Regions from separate parts of the Yersinia alsatica genome, predicted to be linked through region 1. Evidence: predicted binding sites of a transcription regulator. Region 1 holds the regulator's gene; each other region holds the start of a gene.

Region 1 (6,133 bases):
TCTGATGTCCTTTACGGACATACCCTTGGTATTTGAAGTTGCAGTGTTGTTGCAGCTCCCATTACTTCAGGTAAAGAGGAAGATTAAGAAGAAACCCTAATGACTCTTGGAGTTAGGGCGACTCATCCATAAGAGTAAATGTGACGCAATCCACGCGCACAGAAAATGCTTAAGATAATGCTTTTTTTTAATGATATCGTTATCGGTTAAATCGAGTATAGGCTTGCCGGGACGCTTTCTCAATAATAAATCGTTCCCGGCCAGCATGTTCGTTAGTGACTATTTTTATTGGTAATTATGACTCAGCGCAATTATAGCCAGTACTGTCAGTGTGGCTTTTTTCTTTGCGCAAAGCGTAGCAATGAATGCCATAACCCAGAAATGCCAAAATAACGGTCGATAACATCACTGTGACTGTGGCCAACAAGGGCTGGCTGATATAAGCCGAAACCGCCATGCTAGCGACAAAACACAAACCGAGCTGCAACGTATTTTGTAGTGCTGCGGCTTTACCCGTATTGGCCGGAAATGGGGTTAATGCATTTGCTACGATAATAGGGTAGCAGGCACCATTCACAAGCGCCATTAAGCAGAATGGAATAAGTAAAGTTATCAGCGTTGGCGTGGTCAATGTTGCGATCAAATAGAGCGCAACCATGCTGATGGCATAGCCGCTCAACAGCCAAGGCAGCAGGGTATTGCCTTTAATCCGAGTCAGTGCGCTGCGGCAACCAAACCCCCCCAGCAGGAAGGCCAAAGTTTGTGGAACATAACTCAAACCAATGGCATTGGGGCTATATCCCATCTCACCCAGAATGAAAGGCGAGCCGGTTAACCAGGCGAAGAACCCCGCGCTGCATGCCGCAAATATCATCACGTTGCCGCTAAAGACTGGCGATTTTAGGAGCTGCCAGAAACTAATGGCGCTTTTATTTTGCACCGTATTATCTGATGGGGCATTTTTCCGCTCTTTCAGTAGTGCAGTGGGGATCAAAAGTAACAGTGTCACGGCCAACAGTACGACGAAAATTGAGCGCCAGCTGAAGTGGTTCAATAGCCAAGCACCCAATAATGGGGCGAGTGCCGGAGATAACGCCACTAACGGCATAATTGTGGCAAAGACCCGGTTGGCTTTACCGTCACGGTAGCGGTCTACCACTAATGCTTGCCAACTCACTGCTGCTGAGCAGACCCCCACAGCTTGAATAAAGCGCAGCACCAAGAGTTGTGTTGCTGTCTCAACCCACAACACCCCCAAACAGCCGATGGCAAATAACCCCAATCCAGCTAATAGCACTGGTTTGCGGCCCAGCTTGTCGGAGACTGGCCCCCAAATAAGCTGGGCGATAGCGAAACCGGCGAGGAAGATGCTGAGACTGGCACTAATGGAACCAGCGGAGGCTTGTAATTCTTGTTGCATGGCACCAAAGGCGGGTAAATACATATCGGTGGCCAAGTACCCCAACATGCTCAAACCCGCCAGATAGAACATGAAACTTGTTGACGTCTTCATACTTTATTTCTCTTTATCATAATTTTGCAGGCAATTTGCTGTCTTGAGACAGCTTTATAATTAGGGATTTATAGCGGGGGGCATTCTATCCGCTACGATAATCAGTTGTGAAACGGTAATATTTGCGAGAAGCTATCAAAAAAATTGACACCAAATAATTGAATATAGAGAGGCAGAAAATAATGTGGTCTGAATACTCATTGGAGGTGGTTGATGCTGTGGCGCGCACCGGCAGCTTCAGTGCGGCTGCTCAAGAATTGCACCGTGTGCCGTCTGCCGTCAGTTATACCGTGCGCCAACTGGAGGAGTGGCTGGCAGTTCCCCTGTTTGAGCGGCGTCATCGCGATGTCGAATTAACTCAGGCTGGAGTGGTTTTCATCAAAGAAGCCCGGGATGTTATCAAAAAAATGAATAACACGCGCCGTCAGTGCCAACAGGTGGCGAATGGCTGGCGGGGGCAATTAAATATCGTGATAGATAAAATCGTCAAACCGCAGCGAAGTCGCCGCCTGGTGCTGGATTTTTATCGCCATTTCCCTGACGTGGAGCTGCGGGTGCGCTATGAGGTGTTTAATGGTGTCTGGGATGCTTTGGTCGATGGGCAAGCCGATATGGCCATTGGTGCCACCCGGGCCATCCCGGTGAGAGGGCGGTTTGTATTTCGCGATATGGGCTTTTTGACCTGGCATTGTGTAGTCAGTGTGAACCATCCTTTAGCCCGTTTAACCGGGCCACTTAACGACAATCAGTTGCGGCCATATCCTTCACTTTGTCTGGAAGATACGGCACGAAATCTGCCTAAGCGAGATACCTGGACGCTGGATAATCAGCAACGATTAGTAGCACCGGACTGGACGACGGGGATTGACTGCCTGTGTGCAGGGCTTTGCATTGGTATGGTGCCAGCCCATATGGTGTCGCCGCTGATTGCCGATGGCCAGTTGGTGGCATTGACGTTAGCTGAACCACTGCCGGATAGCCCGTGCTGCTTAACCTGGGAACAGAATAATCACTCCCCAGCTTTAGCGTGGTTACTGGACTATTTAGGTGACAGTGTCACGCTAAATGACGAATGGTTAAAGGATGGCAATGCAGCGGATGACGGCGGCGTGCAGCACTAGCGGCCAGTCACGTGGAATGTGACTGGCCGAAGAGGATTAACGGCGGTAATCGCGGAACGGACCATCAGCGACAGAACGGCGCTCTACCAGTTTCGGGTGTACTTCAATGGTTTGTGGGTCTTCGCGCTTGCTGACAATACGATCAAGCAACATGGCAAAGGCGGTTTCACCTAATCGCTCTTTGGGCTGGTGGATCGTGGTTAGCGCCGGTGAGAAATAGCGGGCATTACGCACATTGTCATACCCGATCACCGAAATATCTTGCGGCACGCGTAAACCCAACTCATCAGCGGCACATATTGCGCCCATCGCCATGATATCTCCGCCACAGAATACCGCGGTCGGACGATGTTTTTGCGTCAAAATCTGATGCATGGCTTTATAACCAGACTCAGGTTCAAAATCGCCCTGAACCACCCATTCATCGCGTATCGTGATATTGGCTTCCTCTAATGCCTTCAGGAAGCCCTGATGGCGACCGCCCCCGGTATTACGTGATAACTGGCCGGGAATAGCACCGATATCACGATGGCCGCGCTCAATCAGATAACGGCCAGCTATATAGCCACCCTCGAAGGCATTATCAATAATTGAATCGGTGAAATCACCGCGCGCGGTGCCCCAATCCATAACTACCATTGGAATATTACGATAATCTTCCAGCATCCCTAACAGTTGCTCGGGATATTCTGAGCACATCACTAATAGCCCATCAACACGCTTTTGCGCCAGCATGGCCAGATAAGCTTTTTGTTTATCCAGATTATTATGAGAGTTACATAAAATCAGGGTATAGCCTTTGCTATAGCAGCTATTTTCAACCGCTTCGATCACTTCAGCGAAATAGGGGGCTTCACTGGATGTCGCCAGTAAACCAATTGACTTAGTGTGATTCACTTTCAAACTGCGAGCCACAGCACTGGGCGAATAATGCAGTTCTTTAATGGCTGCCCACACAGCAGCCTTGGTATTTTCGGCGACGAAACGAGTTTTATTGATCACGTGTGAAACGGTGGTGGTGGACACACCCGCGTGTTTGGCCACATCTTTAATCGTTGCCATAAAAAAATGACTCCTAAGCTTACCTGTTACAGCAGGTAAGTATTATGTTAATCGTTTGCCTGCATTACTCGAAAACCGCTCAGACAGAAGCACGATAGTAGGCTGGATGGTTGAGTCAGCTGGTCGTCTGAGAGTTTTTATTGGACGTTATTAGTCGGTATGCAGTTATGAACTGCGAATTTTGTCTGATCTGGAGGGAAAGTGGAAGAGCTAATCAATGTTATAAAGTGCGTAATGAGCACAAGATTTTTTTTCCTATCTGTGGGAAAATAATTTAACGCACTAATTATGTGCCTTTTCCCTACTAAAATTAACCGGCTGAGGAGTTTTTATGGATACCAATTTGAAGATGTCGCTGATTACGACTGTTGGTGCGCTGGCAATGATTATTGTCTTTAGCTTCGTGGCGGTAATGAATTAATTAAGCCGCTTGCCGGTGATAAGTAGGGCGGTTTACCCGCCCTTAATTATTACGCCGCTATTAAGCTAAATTCTGCTCAACAAAAGACCAGTTAACCAAAGCCCAGAAGTTCTCCAGATATTTTGGCCGCGCATTGCGGTAATCAATATAGTAAGCGTGTTCCCACACATCCACAGTCAACAACGGCTTATCGCTGGTTGTCAGTGGTGTTGCTGCATTCGATGTACTGACAATTGCCAGAGTGCCATCCGCTTTCTTGACCAGCCACGTCCAACCTGCACCAAAGTTTTTCACTGCGGCGTCGGTAAATTGCGCTTTAAATTCAGCAAAAGAACCAAAAGATTGCTTAATGGCATCATCGACTTTGCCCGTTGGTTCACCACCGCCATTCGGCGACAGACAGTGCCAGTAAAAAGTATGGTTCCAGACTTGGGCAGCATTGTTAAAGATGCCGCCGCTGGAGGTTTTGATAATCTCTTCCAACGTCTTAGCAGCAAACTCAGTATCTTTAATCAGGTTATTAAGATTCACCACATAGGTGTTGTGATGCTTGCCGTAATGATATTCCAGTGTTTCAGCCGAAATATGCGGTTCCAGTGCATTTTGTGCATAAGGTAATGCGGGTAATTCAAAAGACATAGCTCTCTCCTTTCGGGGTTGCTCAGGGTGTTTGCTCCTCAAATCCGGTCATTAGCTGTAGCCATGATGCGGCGAAGAGCGGTTAAATCATAATTGTTGTATTTTTGTTGTGGGTATTAATCTTAACAACTTTCAACAGGAATGACAGATATAACCACACTACAAGATGGGGGATTGCACGAAAATTAAACGCATTGAGTTATGTGATTGGTGGGGATGGTGAGAGGTAGGCACCTGATAGATTTACCGGGTGCCAGAGTAAGGATTAGCGGATGGTTTTTGGTGTCACTACCCGGCGCGCGCCGACATAGTGATCTTGCCAGTAGTCATTATCCATCATGCTGATGCGGATCTCTTCGCCCGTCCGCGGGGACTGAATAAACTTGCCGTTGCCTAAATAGACCCCTACATGGTCGGCCACACCACGATTAGCAATATTGAAGAACACCAGGTCACCACTTTCTAATTCAGCGCGTTTAACCGGTGCTGCATCGCGCAAATGATACATTTCGTTGGCGGTGCGCGGCATTTTTATTCTGATGACATCTTTATAGGCGTAATAGATAAGCCCGCTGCAATCAAAACCGGTATTAGGGGAGGTGCCGCCCCAGCGATAAGGTTTGCCGACTTGTTTCATCAGTTTGCTCATAGCGGTTTGTTTGGCGTGTTGGTAGCGTTTTTTATGTGCCGGGCTGAGTTTCATTTTATTATTTGCGGCTAATTCGGTGCTGGCTTTCCCTTCCGCTTTATTTCTATGGCGACCATAAGCAACTTTTTCTGTTTTCTTAACTGTCGCCTTTTTATTGGCCGCAGTTTTAATATCGGTTTTTTTACTCTCAGTGGCTTTACTGTTGTTTGATTTTTTAGCGGTAGGTTTGCTGACTTCTGGTGCTTTCTTCTTAATAGTTTTACTGGCAGTGGCGGCTGTTTTCTTTTTATCGTTATTGGCGGCTATCTTATTTGGGACTTTTTTACTGGTAGTGTTTTTATTGTTGTCGACTTTAACTTTCTTAATGTTTTTATCTGCTTTACGTTTCTTGCGATCATCAGGGCTGGCCTGACTAATCTGACCTTTCTTTTGCTCAGCAGAGACGTGAGCCTGCGGCGACGCATGCGCCAGGTTTAGAAATAGCTGGGTGAACAGCAGCACAAACAGCGTAAGAATTAAACGCATAATAACGCTACCAACCTTGGCCCTGAAATGAATATGAAGAGTCACAGTATTGCCGAAACTCCGGATATAAAACAGCGGCGAACTACAAGAATCTAATCGATATTGTGAGAAAACGTTAATGGCGTCGCAATTGTTGTTTTTTCACCCGTCAAATGACCTTAAATCAACCATACGTCAACGAGTTAACCACCGCCTATTTCAAG
Region 2 (6,133 bases), 1.9 Mb from region 1:
GTACCTTCACAGGAAGCACAAGAGCGGTTGCTGATAAATTTGGCTAACTCTTCGCGCACAGCACTGGATTCCGTCTCTTTATAACGGCGTTCCATATTGTGCAGTACCCCCTCAAATGGGTGGCGGCGAACAGTGGTATCACCACGGTCATTAATATATTTGAATTCGATGGTGTCTTTACCGGAGCCGTACAACACGGCTTTTTGTATGTCGGCACTCAGCGAATTAAAGGGCGCTTCGATATCAAACTTGTAGTGATCCGCCAGTGAACGCAGCATCTGGAAATAATAGAAGTTACGGCGATCCCAGCCACGAATAGCCCCACCCGCCAGTGACAGCTCAGGATTTTGCAGCACGCGGTCGGGGTCAAAGAACTGCTGCACACCCAGACCATCACAGGTCGGGCAAGCGCCCGCCGGATTGTTAAAGGAGAACAGGCGTGGCTCCAACTCGCTCATGCTATAGCCGCAAATCGGGCAGGCAAAGTTGGCGGAGAATAACAGCTCTTCGGCGTGTGGGTCATCCATATCGGCAACCACAGCAGTACCGCCGGATAACTCCAGTGCGGTTTCAAATGATTCAGCCAGGCGCTGCGCCAGATCTTCACGGACTTTAAAGCGATCGACCACGACCTCAATAGTGTGTTTCTTCTGCAATTCTAATTTCGGAGGATCAGAAAGATCGCAGACTTCGCCGTCGATCCGTGCCCGAATGTAGCCCTGCATCGCCAGATTTTCCAAGGTTTTGGTATGTTCGCCTTTGCGATCTTTTACCACTGGCGCCAGTAACATTAGGCGGCGACCTTCGGGCTGACTGATGACGTTATCCACCATCTGGCTGACCGTTTGGGCGGCTAACGGAACATCATGGTCGGGGCAGCGCGGTTCACCCACGCGAGCAAACAGCAGGCGCAGGTAATCATGAATTTCAGTGATGGTTCCCACGGTAGATCGCGGGTTATGGGAAGTCGATTTTTGCTCGATAGAGATAGCCGGAGACAGACCTTCAATATGGTCAACATCCGGTTTTTCCATCAGCGATAAAAATTGGCGCGCATAGGCGGAGAGAGACTCAACATAGCGACGTTGCCCTTCAGCATACAGGGTATCAAAAGCCAGTGAGGACTTGCCTGAACCCGATAAACCGGTGACAACAATCAGTTTGTCGCGCGGGATAATCAGGTTGATATTCTTAAGATTATGGGTGCGAGCGCCCCGAACTTCGATATTATCCATTCAAACATTTCCCGGATTAAAACTGAGCCTCTCACTGTGTCTTTATCGCGTTTATACCCTTCGTACTTGAAACTGTAGGGTTGTTAGCTACGTTCACGCACCCGGATCACTGACTTGTGTCAGTCCATCTGGATCTGTTCGCTTGCTGCCTATACCTGCAATTCCAATTACTTTGGGTAATATTATCGGTGCACTTTGCAACGCCGAAAAAGGGACACAGCCAGTACGAAACGGATAATTATGACACAAAAAAACCTGAATGGATATCCAGTATCTGAGTGCAATTAAGGCAGTTATCACGATAAATCTGTAATGCATTCCGCAGTTATGATCTGTTGTGCCGTTTGGTGGTTAGCGTGTTAAACTTACTCGTTTATACTGTACAAAATTTACTTCATCAGGAGAGTTCACATGGCCAGCAGAGGCGTAAACAAAGTGATTTTGGTCGGGAATTTGGGCCAAGACCCGGAAGTCCGCTACATGCCTAACGGCGGCGCTGTTGCCAATATCACCCTGGCCACTTCCGAAAGCTGGCGTGATAAAGCAACCGGCGAGCAGAAAGAAAAGACGGAATGGCACCGTGTAGTGTTATTCGGCAAACTGGCTGAAGTGGCTGGTGAATATCTGCGCAAAGGCTCTCAGGTCTATATTGAAGGCGCATTGCAAACCCGTAAGTGGCAGGATCAAAGCGGCCAAGAGCGTTATACCACCGAAGTTGTGGTTAACGTGGGTGGCACCATGCAAATGCTCGGTGGCCGTCAGGGTGGCGGTGCTCCAGCTGGTGGTGGCGCACCACAACAAGACGGTGGCGCGCAAGGCGGTTGGGGTCAACCTCAGCAACCCCAAGGCGGCAACCAGTTCAGCGGCGGTCAGACTTCACGCCCAGCTCAGGCAGCGCCAGCAGCACAACCACAAGGCGGCAATGAGCCACCAATGGATTTTGACGACGACATCCCGTTCTGATTCCGGGATTCGCTAAGTACGAATAGTGCTAAAAATAACACCCTGTCTCGGCAGGGTTTTTTATTGCCTTTTTAAGCCAATTCTGTGGTTCGTGGCTCTGCCTCTCCAATATGAATGCTGTGCTTCTCGGAAACTGCATCCGCAGTGCCGTAAACCAAAATATCCTTTTATCACTATAATCAATACTCTGATATTTATCATATGGAGCTCGATCATGGTCATTGTTCACCATCTGAATAATTCACGTTCACAGCGTATTTTGTGGATGCTGGAAGAGTTGCAAGTTCCCTATGAGTTGAAGCGATATCAGCGTGACCCCGGCAGTTTACTGGCTCCGCCGGAGTTGAAAAAAATTCATCCCCTAGGGAAATCACCGGTGATTACTGATGGCGATCTGACGTTGGCTGAGTCGGGTGCCATTATCGAGTATTTACAGGAAACCTATGATGCACAGGGGCAATTTAAGCCCACGGGTCATTATGACCGCCAGCAATTTCGCTACTGGATGCATTATGCGGAGGGCTCATTGATGCCATTGTTGGTGATGAAACTTATCTTCAGCCGGTTTGGCGGGCCGCCAGTACCTTGGATTATTCGCCCGGTTGCCAAAGCTCTGGGCGATGGGGTGCAGAAAAGTTATCTGAATAAGCAAATTGCCACGCACCGCGATTATCTGGAGCAGCATTTAACGCAAAATCTATGGTTTGCTGGCCGAGATTTCAGTGCTGCCGATATCCAAATGAGCTTTCCTATCGAGGCAATCAACACCCGTGGCGGCCTAGAAGGGTTCCCGAAACTGCAAGATTTCTTAGTGCGTATTCATCAGCGGCCAGCTTATCAACAGGCGATTGCCAAGGGCGGTGCCTTCACGTTAGAGAAGTAATCACCGCTGATGAAAACCAAGAACCACTGAAGGAAAACGGGTGTGAGGCGGCTCACACTTTCGTTTCCTGCTGCAATTAATGCTCCCGGACAAATTAATGTAAAAAAATGTATTAAATGTCGCTATCTGATGTTGCTTAGTCGCTACAAATAGCTAGATAATCGTTTGCCTTAAATGGCATCTGCCCTAAACTTCGATTTTTTTCCAGTCATGCGCACTTCCAGCTAATCGTTTGCTATTTTCTCTTTCACTTCGGTGCTGGAGGAATTGACGAGTTAATCGGCAGCGACGGAAACGATTACGTATAGAAAGGGCGCGTGACTTGCTGACTACACTTAAAATGACACACAGGGGACATAACCATGTCTAGCACCAATCCTCAAGCGAACCCGGCAGCAAAGCCAAAAGGTTCGCTTGATGCATTTTTCAAACTTAGTGAACGTGGCAGTAATGTACGCCAGGAAGTGCTGGCCGGTCTGACAACCTTCTTGGCTATGGTCTACTCGGTGATTGTTGTGCCGAGCATGCTGGGTAAAGCGGGCTTCCCACCAACAGCTGTATTTGTTGCGACCTGTCTGGTTGCTGGTTTGGGTTCTTTGCTGATGGGCTTGTGGGCGAATTTGCCGATGGCGATTGGTTGCGCCATCTCCCTGACCGCGTTTACGGCTTTCAGTTTGGTATTGGGCCAACATATCAGTATTCCTGTGGCATTGGGCGCGGTATTCCTGATGGGGGTGCTGTTTACCATTATTTCCGTCACCGGTATTCGTTCGTGGATATTGCGTAACTTACCAATGGGCGTAGCGCATGGTACCGGCATTGGTATCGGCCTGTTTCTGCTGCTGATTGCGGCGAACGGTGTCGGCTTGGTAATCAAAAACCCAATTGAAGGTTTACCGGTCGCGCTGGGCGCATTTACCTCCTTCCCGGTAATGATGACCTTACTGGGTTTGGCAGTAATTTTCGGTCTGGAAAAACTGCGGGTGCCGGGTGGCATTCTGTTCGTGATTATTGCCATCTCGGTTATCGGCCTGATTTTTGACCCAAGTGTGACTTATCAAGGGCTGTTCGCCATGCCAAGTTTGGCGGATGCGAACGGTAACTCGTTGATTTTCAGCTTGGATATCATGGGCGCATTAAAACCGGTGGTGCTGCCAAGTGTGTTGGCGCTGGTGATGACCGCGGTCTTTGATGCTACCGGCACCATCCGTGCAGTTGCCGGGCAAGCTAACTTGCTGGATAAGGATGGCCAGATTATCAGTGGCGGCAAAGCCCTGACTTCTGACTCCGTCAGCAGCATTTTTGCGGGTTTGGTGGGTGCGGCTCCTGCTGCGGTATATATTGAATCTGCTGCCGGTACTGCGGCGGGCGGTAAAACCGGCCTGACAGCGACTGTCGTCGGTATCCTATTCTTGCTGATTCTGTTCCTCTCTCCGCTTTCCTATTTGGTGCCCGCTTATGCCACCGCTCCGGCCCTGATGTATGTCGGTTTGCTGATGCTAAGCAATGTATCCAAACTGGACTTTGACGATTTCGTCGACGCGATGTCCGGCTTGCTTTGTGCGGTATTTATCGTGCTGACCTGCAATATCGTCACCGGCATTATGCTGGGCTTCAGTTCACTGGTGATTGGCCGTATTTGCTCTGGCGAATGGCGTAAACTGAATCTCGGTACCGTGATTATCGCAGTCGCGCTGGTAGCATTCTATGCCGGTGGTTGGGCGATTTAATCTCAACAATAAGGGGGCATTCTGCCCCCAATTCTGCCCCTAATATTGTCACTTTTTATATATCCCTACTTTCTTTGTATTTTCCTGCCCTCAGCAACAGGTTTTTCCCCGTTTTATAAAAAAGTGATCTACTATCAAAAGCTGTGAGCCAGCCCTGTTTACGGGCGGGTGCGGTCAGGTCTTACGTTGTGTTGAGTCTAAGGAAAGCATGGAAATCTTTTTTACAATCCTCATTCTAATTTTGGTGGTGTCGCTTTCAGGCGTTGTCACGAGGATGCTACCGTTTCAAGTCCCCCTCCCTTTAATGCAGATTGTCTGTGGTGCCTTATTGGCCTTTCCCCACTTTGGTTTGCATGTCGATTTTGACCCGGAATTATTCCTGGTGCTGTTTATTCCTCCGTTGCTATTTGCTGATGGTTGGAAAACACCGACGCGGGAGTTTATTCACCATGGGCGGGAAATCTTTGGCTTGGCTCTGGCTTTAGTCTTAGTCACGGTGGTGGGAATTGGCTATCTGATTTACTGGATGGTACCGGGAATTCCGTTAGTGGCTGCTTTCGCGCTGGCTGCGGTATTGTCGCCAACCGATGCCGTGGCGTTATCCGGTATCGTGGGGAAAGGGCGAATACCTAAATCTATTATGGGTGTGCTGGAAGGGGAGGCGTTGATGAATGATGCCTCTGGTCTGGTTGCACTGAAGTTTGCCATCGCAGTGGCGATGGGCACCATGGTGTTCACGGTCTCTGGCGCTACCTTAGAATTCCTGAAAGTGGCGATTGGCGGGCTGTTAGCGGGGGTGGCGGTGACTTGGTTGTACAGTAAGTCGCTGCGCCTGATGAGCCGCTGGAGTGGCGATGATCCGGCAACACAAATTGTTTTGCTGCTATTGTTACCCTTTGCCTCTTATCTGATTGCTGAACATATTGGTGTTTCCGGTATCTTGGCCGCCGTGGCAGCGGGGATGACCATCAGCCAATCCGGGGTGATTCGTAATGCCCCACTGACGATGCGGTTACGCGCGGACAGTGTGTGGTCGATGCTGGAGTTTGTATTTAACGGCATGGTGTTTATCCTGCTGGGGCTGCAATTGCCGGGGATTCTGGAAACCTCAATCGTGCAGGCTGAACTGGACCCAACCATTCAAACCTGGAACCTGTTTGCGGATGTCGCCATCATTTATGGTGCGCTGCTGGTCTTGCGTTTTGGCTGGCTGTGGTCGATGAAAAAAATCAGTAAACGCTTATTGAGCAAGCGGCCACTGGAGTTTAGCAATTACACCACGCGCGAGCTGTGGGTAGCGTCATTCGCCGGGGTACGTGGGG
Region 3 (6,133 bases), 1.5 Mb from region 1:
TCTTCCACCACAATACGGTGGCCTGCATCACCAAATGCATTGCCTGCCAGCATGTCATGAACGGCAGTTTCTGCCTCTGCTAATGTCATGGCGACAATCACACCTTTACCTGCAGCTAGTCCATCCGCTTTAATTACGATGGGAGCGCCAATCTGGCGAACATAGGCTAAAGCCGGTTCAACTTCGGTGAAGTTTTGGTAAAACGCGGTTGGGATATGGTGGCGAGCCAGGAAGTCTTTGGTGAAAGCTTTCGACCCTTCCAACTGAGCGGCGGCTTGCGTTGGGCCAAAGATAGTCAGGCCAGCAGCGCGGAAAGCATCAACGACACCAATCACCAGCGGAGCTTCCGGGCCGACGATAGTCAGGCCAATGTCATTCTTCTGAGCAAAAGCCAGCAAACCCGCGATATCGGTAGCGGCGATATCTACATTTTCTAGCCTAGGCTCCAGTGCCGTCCCCGCATTACCTGGCGCGACATAAATTTTATCCGCCAAAGGTGACTGTGCAGCTTTCCAGCCCAGCGCATGCTCGCGCCCGCCATTGCCAATAATCAAAATATTCATTCGGATGACTCCGTGGGTTATGCACCAGAGCGCATACCCCACTTAGATAAGAGGTTTAATTAATGACGGAAATGGCGCATGTCGGTGAAGATCATGGCAATACCGTGTTCATCAGCGGCAGCAATAACTTCGTCATCACGGATTGAGCCACCAGGCTGGATTACGCAGGTGATACCCACGGCTGCTGCGGCATCAATACCGTCACGGAACGGGAAGAAAGCATCAGAGGCCATGGCGGAACCCGCCACTTCCAAACCTTCATCTGCCGCTTTGATGCCAGCTATCTTGGCTGAATACACGCGGCTCATTTGGCCTGCGCCTATACCAATCGTCATATTGTCGCGCGCATAAACAATCGCGTTAGATTTAACGAACTTGGCGACTTTCCAGCAGAACAGCGCATCACGCAGCTCTTGCTCGGTGGGTTGGCGTTTGGATACCACGCGCAGATCCGCGGCAGTTACCATACCTAAATCGCGATCTTGCACCAACAAACCACCATTGACGCGTTTGAAGTCCAGCGCGGCGGTACGTTCTTGCCACTGACCACAAGTCAGAACGCGAACATTCTGTTTAGCGGCTAACAGCGCCAAAGCTTCAGTGCTAACTGCTGGCGCAATAATGACTTCGACGAATTGGCGGCTGATAATGGCGCTCGCAGTTTCGGCATCGAGTTCACGGTTAAAGGCGATAATGCCGCCGAAAGCTGATGTCGGGTCAGTTTTATAAGCTTTATCGTAAGCAGCCAGCAGAGAGTCAGCGATAGCAACGCCACATGGGTTGGCATGTTTGACAATCACACAAGCGGGTTCACTGAACTCTTTCACACACTCCAGTGCGGCATCGGTATCGGCGATGTTGTTATAAGAGAGGGCCTTACCTTGCAATTGCTGCGCAGTTGCAACGGAGGCTTCTTTAATATCTTCTTCTATATAGAAGGCGGCATGCTGGTGGCTGTTCTCACCGTAGCGCATATCTTGTTTCTTTATATAGTTAAGATTCAGAGTCCGAGGGAAGCGGCCAGAAGGTTGCTCAGTGTCGCCATAATAAGGAGGAACCAGCGCGCCAAAGTAGTTGGCAATCATGCTGTCGTAGGCGGCAGTGTGTTCGAAAGCTTTAATCGCCAGGTCGAAACGGGTTGGATAAGTCAGTGAACCCTCATTCTCATCGAGCTCAGCAATAATAGCCTGGTAGTCGCTGCTCTTGACGACAATGGCGACATCTTTGTGGTTCTTAGCCGCTGAGCGCACCATGGTTGGGCCGCCGATATCGATATTCTCTACCGCATCTTCTAGTGAGCAATCAGGGCGGGCTACCGTCTGGGCGAATGGATATAAGTTCACAACCACAATATCAATCGGCTGAATGTCATGTTGGGCCATGATGCCATCATCTTGACCACGACGACCGAGAATGCCGCCATGCACTTTGGGATGCAAAGTCTTAACGCGTCCGTCCATCATTTCTGGGAAACCGGTGTAGTCCGAAACTTCGGTGACTGGCAGACCAGCCTCAGCAAGCAGACGGGCGGTCCCGCCAGTGGAAAGTAACTCGATACCACGTTGTGAAAGTGCAGTGGCGAATTCGATGATCCCGGCTTTATCAGAGACACTGAGTAGAGCACGGCGGATTGGGCGGCGTTGTTGCATGGTTTTATCCCTTGGCTTTGGAGTCGCAATTATTCTTCGCAATCGATCAATAGAGCGTTATGTGGATCTCTTCTATCTATATAGCGCTATAAAGAGAAGAACAGATTCAGATAACGTCCCAAACTTTGCCAACAAGGTGACTCTTTTCGACGCGGGGAATTGTAGCGAAAACGATTGCGCGATGCTCGTCAATTTTGAGTTCAGATTCAATCTGTGGATAAGTTTGTGTACAACAGGGTATAAGGTGGGGTTTTGCTGTGGAATGCAGCAAACAGTCATTTTAATTGAAATTAGCGGTTGCGGGCAGCTCAGAACTCCCTATAATGCGCATCCATCGAGACGGCACACAACGAATCAAGTAGTTAAGTGACCGGCAAAGAGAACAGAGAAATTCAACGAAATTAGTAGTTGACTCTGAATGAGGAAAGCGTAATATGCGCACCTCGCGTTACCAACCACGGGTTGCTAACGCACTGCTCTTTAACAATTTATCAGACAATCTGTGTGGGCACTCGCAAGACGATATCGAAGCCTGTTTCGGCAGGCAGAAGAAATATCAAAGTCTTGAAGAGTGACCAAAGCAGTACACATTTGAACTTCGGTTCGAATGCATATTTGCAGAAAGTAATCTTTGAGCATCGCTGCTTTTATTAGCAGCAAATCAAACAAATCTTAAATTGAAGAGTTTGATCATGGCTCAGATTGAACGCTGGCGGCAGGCCTAACACATGCAAGTCGAGCGGCAGCGGAAAGTAGCTTGCTACTTTGCCGGCGAGCGGCGGACGGGTGAGTAATGTCTGGGAAACTGCCTGATGGAGGGGGATAACTACTGGAAACGGTAGCTAATACCGCATGACCTCGCAAGAGCAAAGTGGGGGACCTTCGGGCCTCACGCCATCGGATGTGCCCAGATGGGATTAGCTAGTAGGTGGGGTAATGGCTCACCTAGGCGACGATCCCTAGCTGGTCTGAGAGGATGACCAGCCACACTGGAACTGAGACACGGTCCAGACTCCTACGGGAGGCAGCAGTGGGGAATATTGCACAATGGGCGCAAGCCTGATGCAGCCATGCCGCGTGTGTGAAGAAGGCCTTCGGGTTGTAAAGCACTTTCAGCGAGGAGGAAGGGGTTGAGTTTAATACGCTCAATCATTGACGTTACTCGCAGAAGAAGCACCGGCTAACTCCGTGCCAGCAGCCGCGGTAATACGGAGGGTGCAAGCGTTAATCGGAATTACTGGGCGTAAAGCGCACGCAGGCGGTTTGTTAAGTCAGATGTGAAATCCCCGCGCTTAACGTGGGAACTGCATTTGAAACTGGCAAGCTAGAGTCTTGTAGAGGGGGGTAGAATTCCAGGTGTAGCGGTGAAATGCGTAGAGATCTGGAGGAATACCGGTGGCGAAGGCGGCCCCCTGGACAAAGACTGACGCTCAGGTGCGAAAGCGTGGGGAGCAAACAGGATTAGATACCCTGGTAGTCCACGCTGTAAACGATGTCGACTTGGAGGTTGTGCCCTTGAGGCGTGGCTTCCGGAGCTAACGCGTTAAGTCGACCGCCTGGGGAGTACGGCCGCAAGGTTAAAACTCAAATGAATTGACGGGGGCCCGCACAAGCGGTGGAGCATGTGGTTTAATTCGATGCAACGCGAAGAACCTTACCTACTCTTGACATCCACAGAACTTAGCAGAGATGCTTAGGTGCCTTCGGGAACTGTGAGACAGGTGCTGCATGGCTGTCGTCAGCTCGTGTTGTGAAATGTTGGGTTAAGTCCCGCAACGAGCGCAACCCTTATCCTTTGTTGCCAGCACGTCATGGTGGGAACTCAAAGGAGACTGCCGGTGATAAACCGGAGGAAGGTGGGGATGACGTCAAGTCATCATGGCCCTTACGAGTAGGGCTACACACGTGCTACAATGGCAGATACAAAGTGAAGCGAACTCGCGAGAGCAAGCGGACCACATAAAGTCTGTCGTAGTCCGGATTGGAGTCTGCAACTCGACTCCATGAAGTCGGAATCGCTAGTAATCGTAGATCAGAATGCTACGGTGAATACGTTCCCGGGCCTTGTACACACCGCCCGTCACACCATGGGAGTGGGTTGCAAAAGAAGTAGGTAGCTTAACCTTCGGGAGGGCGCTTACCACTTTGTGATTCATGACTGGGGTGAAGTCGTAACAAGGTAACCGTAGGGGAACCTGCGGTTGGATCACCTCCTTACCTAACGATACGCATTGCGCAGTGTCCACACAGATTGTCTGATGAATGTAAACGAGCAAGAGCACCTGTTGATGAGGGTGATGATTGTGCGATAAAACCTCGGTATCGGGTTTTTACTGCATCAGTCGTTCGAATGTGTCACCACATTCTCACCTTTACACAAAAATACTGAATCAGTGATTCAGTAGCAATTTTTGTGTCCCCATCGTCTAGAGGCCTAGGACACTGCCCTTTCACGGCTGTAACAGGGGTTCGAATCCCCTTGGGGACGCCACTCCGATAATGTGTGAAAGACATTATCACCGGTTCTTAATGAACCACAAAGTATCTTAAAGATGACTTTAACAAGTCGTGTTTAAGATATTGCTCTTTAACAATCTGGAACAAGCTGAAAATTGAAACAATACAGCTGAAACTTATCTCTCCGTAGATGTACTGAGATAACGAGTAACCTGTATTAGAGTCTCTCAAATAATCACAACGCAAGTTGTCGAAAGACACCTTCGGGTTGTGAGGTTAAGCGACTAAGCGTACACGGTGGATGCCTAGGCAGTCAGAGGCGATGAAGGGCGTGCTAATCTGCGAAAAGCGTCGGTAAGCTGATATGAAGCGTTACAACCGACGATACCCGAATGGGGAAACCCAGTGCAATTCGTTGCACTATTGCATGGTGAATACATAGCCATGCAAGGCGAACCGGGGGAACTGAAACATCTAAGTACCCCGAGGAAAAGAAATCAACCGAGATTCCCCCAGTAGCGGCGAGCGAACGGGGAGGAGCCCAGAGTCTGAATCAGTTTGTGTGTTAGTGGAAGCGTCTGGAAAGTCGCACGGTACAGGGTGATAGTCCCGTACACAAAAATACACTTGCTGTGAACTCGATGAGTAGGGCGGGACACGTGACATCCTGTCTGAATATGGGGGGACCATCCTCCAAGGCTAAATACTCCTGACTGACCGATAGTGAACCAGTACCGTGAGGGAAAGGCGAAAAGAACCCCGGCGAGGGGAGTGAAATAGAACCTGAAACCGTGTACGTACAAGCAGTGGGAGCACCTTCGTGGTGTGACTGCGTACCTTTTGTATAATGGGTCAGCGACTTATATTTTGTAGCAAGGTTAACCGAATAGGGGAGCCGTAGGGAAACCGAGTCTTAACTGGGCGTCTAGTTGCAAGGTATAGACCCGAAACCCGGTGATCTAGCCATGGGCAGGTTGAAGGTTGGGTAACACTAACTGGAGGACCGAACCGACTAATGTTGAAAAATTAGCGGATGACTTGTGGCTGGGGGTGAAAGGCCAATCAAACCGGGAGATAGCTGGTTCTCCCCGAAAGCTATTTAGGTAGCGCCTCGTGAACTCATCTTCGGGGGTAGAGCACTGTTTCGGCTAGGGGGTCATCCCGACTTACCAAACCGATGCAAACTCCGAATACCGAAGAATGTTATCACGGGAGACACACGGCGGGTGCTAACGTCCGTCGTGAAGAGGGAAACAACCCAGACCGCCAGCTAAGGTCCCAAAGTCATGGTTAAGTGGGAAACGATGTGGGAAGGCATAGACAGCCAGGATGTTGGCTTAGAAGCAGCCATCATTTAAAGAAAGCGTAATAGCTCACTGGTCGAGTCGGCCTGCGCGGAAGATGTAACGGGGCTAAACCATGCACCGAAGCTGCGGCAGCGACACTTAGGTGTTGTTGGGTAGG

What was found. The regulator PurR, encoded in region 1, represses purine synthesis genes. The targets are predictions, from matches to a motif close to CANGCAAACGTTTGCNTG.
Region 2: N0H69_RS04980 (NCS2 family permease) is a predicted target of PurR. The motif match lies at 3,369-3,386, and genes of this name have one in related genera.
Region 3: purH (bifunctional phosphoribosylaminoimidazolecarboxamide formyltransferase/IMP cyclohydrolase) is a predicted target of PurR. The motif match lies at 2,376-2,393, and genes of this name have one in related genera.

What each region holds. Positions count from the first base shown of each region.
Region 1 covers NZ_CP104006.1:3,024,738-3,030,870, forward strand. The annotation lists gene punC (purine nucleoside transporter PunC) at 296-1,513, opposite strand; gene punR (DNA-binding transcriptional activator PunR) at 1,696-2,634, shown strand; gene purR (HTH-type transcriptional repressor PurR) at 2,671-3,696, opposite strand; gene cydH (cytochrome bd-I oxidase subunit CydH) at 4,028-4,117, shown strand; gene sodB (superoxide dismutase [Fe]) at 4,178-4,756, opposite strand; gene N0H69_RS13525 (C40 family peptidase) at 5,022-5,930, opposite strand.
Region 2 covers NZ_CP104006.1:1,149,543-1,155,675, forward strand. The annotation lists gene uvrA (excinuclease ABC subunit UvrA) at 1-1,235, opposite strand, end outside; gene ssb1 (single-stranded DNA-binding protein SSB1) at 1,647-2,198, shown strand; gene N0H69_RS04975 (glutathione S-transferase family protein) at 2,413-3,081, shown strand; gene N0H69_RS04980 (NCS2 family permease) at 3,444-4,811, shown strand; gene N0H69_RS04985 (Na+/H+ antiporter) at 5,020-6,133, shown strand, end outside.
Region 3 covers NZ_CP104006.1:4,503,405-4,509,537, reverse strand. The annotation lists gene purD (phosphoribosylamine--glycine ligase) at 1-563, opposite strand, end outside; gene purH (bifunctional phosphoribosylaminoimidazolecarboxamide formyltransferase/IMP cyclohydrolase) at 623-2,212, opposite strand; gene N0H69_RS20365 (hypothetical protein) at 2,647-2,787, shown strand; rRNA gene N0H69_RS20360 (16S ribosomal RNA) at 2,887-4,429, shown strand; tRNA gene N0H69_RS20355 (tRNA-Glu) at 4,628-4,703, shown strand; rRNA gene N0H69_RS20350 (23S ribosomal RNA) at 4,944-6,133, shown strand, end outside.